2 regions of the Bacillus sp. GbtcB14 genome follow, and region 1 is predicted to be linked to the other one. Evidence: a T-box and tRNA genes for the amino acid it is inferred to sense, from the RefSeq annotation. Region 1 holds a T-box; the other holds one or more tRNA genes.
What was found. The T-box of region 1 lies ahead of ileS2 (isoleucine--tRNA ligase). A T-box ahead of a tRNA ligase gene usually reads a tRNA of that ligase, here a tRNA-Ile.

Region 2: it encodes a tRNA-Ile, which carries the amino acid that the T-box ahead of ileS2 (isoleucine--tRNA ligase) is inferred to sense. The anticodon was not compared.

The regions. Positions count from the first base shown of each region.
Region 1 is NZ_JAGXJT010000001.1:734,663-737,838, forward strand. Features, by position in the region: gene KVT31_RS04000 (YggT family protein) at 1-231, shown strand, start outside; gene KVT31_RS04005 (YlmH family RNA-binding protein) at 247-1,014, shown strand; gene divIVA (septum site-determining protein DivIVA) at 1,104-1,610, shown strand; T-box leader at 1,662-1,886, shown strand; gene ileS2 (isoleucine--tRNA ligase) at 1,958-3,176, shown strand, end outside.
Region 2 is NZ_JAGXJT010000001.1:390,651-393,826, forward strand. Features, by position in the region: gene yqfZ (protein YqfZ) at 1-293, opposite strand, end outside; gene KVT31_RS02065 (DUF1189 domain-containing protein) at 366-1,124, opposite strand; tRNA gene KVT31_RS02070 (tRNA-Ile) at 1,367-1,440, shown strand; gene sodA (superoxide dismutase [Mn]) at 1,662-2,273, shown strand; gene KVT31_RS02080 (MFS transporter) at 2,383-3,176, shown strand, end outside.

The sequences.
Region 1 (3,176 bases):
ATCGAGATCTACTCGTGGGCACTTATTATTTACATTCTCCTATCATGGTTCCCTGGTGCAAAGGAATCAACTTTCGGAGATATTCTTGCGCGTATTTGTGAACCATATTTAGAACCATTTCGCAGATTTATTCCGCCGCTTGGTATGATTGATATCTCTCCACTCGTTGCGATTTTCACGTTAAAGCTTGCTACGAATGGTTTAGTAAGTATATTCCGCTATTTCTTATAGTAAGAGGTTAAATACATGAGCATCTATGAACATTTCAGACCCGATGAAGAGGTCTTTGTGGATAAGGTGTTAGAGTGGAAGCGAGCAGGGGAGTACCATCAAGTGAAGTTAACAGACTTCCTTGATCCAAGACAACAACAAATTGTCACTATGGTGATAGGTCAAGGGGATGTTGCTGTACAGTTTGATGGTGCAACGCCTCATGCAGAGCGTAAAAGAGCACTCATTTATCCAGATTATCTAGAAGTGAATGAAGAGGAATTTCAAGTAGAAGTATTGGAAATTGACTATCCTTCCAAGTTTTATACGCTAGAACATAGGCAAATATTAGGTACATTTATGTCTCTTGGTTTAACGAGAGAAAAATGTGGTGATATTTTGCTTCAAGAAGATCGTGCCCAAATTGTAGTTGCGAAAGAAGTTGTATCTTATATTGAGATGAACTTACAATCTATAGGGAAAGTAAAAGTCTCCTTATCACCAGTGCAAGGAGAAAGAATTCTACAGATGCAAGAAACATGGGGAGAGAAATCTGGAACGGTTTCTTCACTTCGTTTAGATGTTATGTTAGCTGAAATGCTACATATATCCAGACAAAAAGTACAACCTTTCATAAAAAATGGTTTAGTAAAAGTGAATTGGAAAACAGTGGAGCAAACTTCTTATGAATGTTATCCAGGAGATGTTTTTTCAGTGAGAGGATATGGACGAAGTAAATTGTTTTCTGTAGAAGGTAGAACAAAGCGCGACAAATGGAGAATTTTGTATGGTATACTAAAATGATTGGTTTTTTAGAAGGAAATCCTCCTATTTTGTCGAAGAAAAGATATAATTGAAAGAGGAAATTTAGATAACTACTTGGAGGTGGCGTTGTGCCGTTAACACCATTAGATATTCATAACAAAGAATTTGGTCGCGGATTCCGTGGCTATGATGAAGATCAAGTAAATGAGTTTCTTGATCAAATTATCAAAGATTATGAATTAGTCATTCGTGAGAAAAAAGCTTTAGAAGAAAAAGTTGCGCAATTAGAAGGGAAGTTAGATCATTTCTCTAATATTGAAGATACGTTAAACAAATCTATCGTCGTTGCACAAGAAGCAGCGGAAGAAGTAAAACGTAATGCGCAAAAAGAAGCAAAATTAATCGTACGTGAAGCTGAAAAGAATGCAGACCGTATTATTAACGAAGCGTTAGTAAAATCAAGAAAAGTTGCTTTTGATATTGAAGAGCTAAAGAAACAAGCGAAAGTATTCCGCACTCGTTTCCGTATGTTACTAGAAACACAGCTTGAAATGTTAAACAACGATGATTGGGATAAACTAATTGAGTTAGAAGACGAAGTAGATGAACTGTTGAAAAAAGAAGAAACAGTGTAAGCTTGACGTTTTTCTCATTATTACATATAATTTTAAACAACATATTTATTAAGAAAAACGAAGATAGGGATAAGTACCTTTTTCATACCTTATATAGCGAACTGAGGATGGTGTAAGCTCAGTATAAGGAGATGATGGGAATATCACCCTGGAGTTCCACGCTGAACAAATAGAGTAAGCGTAGGCGTATATTCGCGTTAAGAATATAAAGAGGATTGTATACATACGTATAGGATCTACTAGGGTGGTACCGCGGGAGACTTTCTCGTCCCTTTTTGGGATGAGAAAGTCTCTTTTTTATTCCGTTTTTTAAGTGTTTCTTTTATACATGTAAGGAGGAATTGAGCATGGAGTACAAAAATACATTACTAATGCCAAAAACAGAGTTCCCAATGCGTGGGAATTTACCAAAACGTGAGCCTGCAATGCAAGAACAGTGGGCTGAAATGAATATTTATGAAAAGGTACAAGAACATACGAAAGGTCGTCCTTTATTTGTACTGCATGATGGACCTCCATATGCGAATGGTGACATTCATATGGGACATGCGTTAAATAAAGTGTTAAAAGACTTTATTGTTCGTTATAAATCAATGACTGGTTACTGTGCACCATATGTACCAGGTTGGGATACACACGGTTTACCAATTGAGCAAGCTTTAACAAATAAAGGTGTAAAGCGTAAAGAAATGACAGTTGCTGAGTTCCGTAAGTTATGTGCAGAGTATGCATATGAACAAGTAGAACGTCAACGTGAACAATTTAAGCGTTTAGGTGTACGTGCTGATTGGGATAACCCATATATTACTTTAGAGCCAGCTTATGAAGCGCAACAAATTAAAGTGTTTGGTGATATGGCGAAAAAAGGTTATATCTATAAAGGGCAAAAACCAGTTTACTGGTCTCCAACGAGTGAATCAGCTTTAGCAGAAGCTGAGATTGAATACCAAGATAAAAAATCAGCATCTATTTACGTAGCATTCCCTGTAAAAGACGGAAAGAACGTATTAGAAGGTGATGAGAAATTCATTATCTGGACAACAACACCTTGGACGCTGCCTGCAAACTTAGGTATTTCTGTTCACCCAGAACTTGAATACGCTATTGTAAAAGTAAATGATGAAAAATATATTATTGCTTCTGAACTATTTGAGACAGTTGCAAAAACGTTAGAGTGGGAAAATGCTGAAGTTGTGAAAACGGTAAAAGGTAGCGAACTTGAGTATACAGTTGCAAAACATCCATTCTACGATCGTGATTCATTAGTTATGCTAGGAGATCACGTAACAACAGATGCAGGTACAGGTTGTGTTCATACAGCACCAGGACACGGGGAAGATGACTTCGTTGTTGGTAAAAAGTATGGATTAGAAGTACTTTGCCCAGTTGATGATAAAGGTGTATTAACAAATGAAGCACCTGGATTTGAAGGCTTATTCTATGATAAAGCTAACAAGCCAATTACAGAAAAATTAGAAGAAGTAGGCGCGTTACTGAAACTAACATTCATTACGCATTCATACCCACATGATTGGAGAACGAAAAAACCAATTATTTTCCGTGCGA
Region 2 (3,176 bases), 340 kb from region 1:
TTAAAGTCATCAATTACCTTCTCAATGGAAGGGATTTTTTTCTTGTTAATTTGTTCGGTAATAGAAAGAACTGTCTCACCTGTTTTGACTTCAATTGTTTTATAAGTGACATCTGTTTCTTTTTCTGCTTTGTTCTCTTTATTTTGTTTTGTATCTGTGCTTTCTTGTTTTATTGTTTGGGCAGCGGTTGTTTTTTTATATGAACTTAACATCGGTAAAGTGCCGATTTTTATATCGTAATAAAATATATAACCAAGAACAAGCACGAATAAGAATATACCTAATCTCTTCATATTCTTCACTCCTTTGCTAGGAATATATGCTTGTCCAAAAAAAAAATGCCTATTTAGGCATTTTTTTCGTTCTTATTTTTCTTTCGGTTTTGGAACTTCTTTAATCGTTAAGTAAAGAACAATTAAAACAACTGCGATATAAATGAATGTTGAACCAGGTACAACAATTTTGAATAGATCCATAATCATAAAGAAGATTGTTGGAATTGTGTAGCTGTATGCAGTTAATGTCCATACTTGCTTATAAGATAATTTACGTTGACCGCTCATAGCAGAACCTATAAATGCAAGTAAAGTAATTCCTAAGAAAGTAATAAACAATTGGAATAGGTATACTAACACGCCGATAACAGCTAGTAAAATTGGATAAATACTATCGAATACAGAAATGAAATCTTGCAAATCTTTCTTCTCAAGAGATGTCCCTAATAAATCATTATAGGAGTATGTTTGTGTTTGACCATTTCCTATAGAAACTACTTTATCTTTTAAAATAAATAAACCAGTTTTGTTTTGATATGTTTCTATATCTGTTGTATTTGGATCAAATACGAAAAGAGCATCTCCCTCTTCCTTTAGAATAGGTTGTTCAATATCTGCTTTTAGTTCACCGTTTTCGATTTTAAAATCAGGTAAATCTTTTTCAATTGCTTGATTTACCATGGTAACACTATCTTGAATAAAGCTACCGTAAAAGAATGTTCTTGGAATAGTAGTGATTAGACAAAGTAGCATAATATACAAAATGGTTTTTCCGATTTTTTGAAAACGGAATAGCGCCATATCTTTAGGCGAATATACGCTTTTTGCTAATTGGGTAAATATGGACATAGATTCACTTCCTTTATGTATGTATAAAATCATTGTAACGTAGGAATCTAGAGAATCTCAAGATATATTATATTTACATATAGTGGAGATAACTAAATTTCTTTTTATTAATTTTCTTCTTTTATATGAGAAAAATACAATTGACACTTTTCTTTTCCATATGGTAAATTTATCTTACATTTCTTAAAGGATATATCTGATAGGAATTCCTTTATTTGATATGTTGTTACATACATAATTGTGGACCCTTAGCTCAGCTGGTTAGAGCAGACGGCTCATAACCGTCCGGTCGTAGGTTCGAGTCCTACAGGGTCCATATCCATTTCACATGTTTATTATGTCAGCGGGAAGCTTCCTTGTAGAAGGGAGCTTTTTTTACGGAATATATGAGCATTTTAATTGAAAAGAAGTGGGATTTTTGCTACGTTAATGATAGCAAGACAATGTGATTTATTTGTTTGCACCCTATGGCAATTAGGGTAGAATGAAGTTGTATGTCACTTAAGTGGCAATACATAAACTGGGAGGAATATAACAATGGCAAAACACGAATTACCAAACTTACCTTATGCGTATGATGCTTTAGAGCCTCACTTTGACAAAGAAACGATGAACATCCATCATACAAAACACCATAACACGTACATTACAAACTTAAACGCTGCTTTAGAAGGTCATGCAGAATTAGCTGACAAAAGCGTAGAAGAATTAGTTGCAAACTTAAACGAAGTACCAGAAGCAATCCGTACAGCAGTACGTAACAATGGTGGCGGACATGCTAACCATACATTCTTCTGGACAATCTTATCTCCAAATGGCGGCGGACAACCAGTAGGCGAACTTGCAACTGCAATTGAAGCAAAATTCGGTAGCTTCGATGCATTCAAAGAAGAATTCGCAAAAGCTGGCGCAACTCGTTTCGGTTCTGGTTGGGCTTGGTTAGTAGTAAACAATGGTGAGTTAGAAGTAACAAGCACGCCAAACCAAGATTCTCCTCTAACTGAAGGTAAAACTCCAGTTGTAGGTTTAGATGTTTGGGAACATGCTTACTACTTAAATTACCAAAACCGTCGTCCTGACTACATCGGTGCATTTTGGAACGTTGTAGATTGGAACGCTGCTGAAAAACGTTACCAAGAAGCAAAATAATTATAGAAAAAAAGCTAGGAGAATGCTCCTAGCTTTTTTCTATGCTTTCCTTTTACATAATTGGGCTTGTCTTTGGAAGACTAGAACATGAAGTAAAGGAGAGTTGTGTATGAAGTGGAAACATATAATTGGTGACGTTGAAGTGAATCGGGATTTAGTGTTATTGCTCCTTATTGGAGGTTTATACACGCTCGCAATTTCTTTATCGAATACGTTTGTTAACATTTATTTATGGAAACAAACACAAAATTATGTGAATCTTGGCTTGTATAATTTGGCCAGCGTTGTATTACAGCCTCTCACATTTCTTATAGGTGGGAAATTAGCGAAGCGTATTGATCGCTCAATCTTGTTACGAATAGGTGTAGGCACGTTAGCTATTTTTTTTATCGTTGTTTTAGTAGCGGGAAAAAGCGCTTCTCACTATATTTTATTAATGGGGGCTCTTTTAGGAGTCGGATATGGTTTTTACTGGCTCGCGTTTAACTTATTAACATTTGAGATTACAGAACCAGAAACAAGAGATTTCTTTAATGGGTTTCTTGGACTTCTTACATCCTTCTCTGGCATGATTGGACCGATAGCAGCTGGATACACAATTTCACGTATGGAAAAATGGAGTGGCTATACGGTCATATTCTTTCTTTCGTTACTGTTATTTGCAATTGCTGTCATTTTAAGCTTTTTTGTATCTAAGAGAGAATGTGAAGGACGGTATGAAATTGTACAAGTATTGAAAGAGCGGCAGATTGATAAAAATTGGGGAAGAATTACACGTGCTCATTTTTTCCAAGGGCTGAGAGAGGGAACTTTTATTTTTGTGATTTCCGTGTACGTGTATTTAGCAACTGATAGCGAGCTCGCATTAGGGAAGTATAGCTTAGTAAATTCGGCTGTGTCATT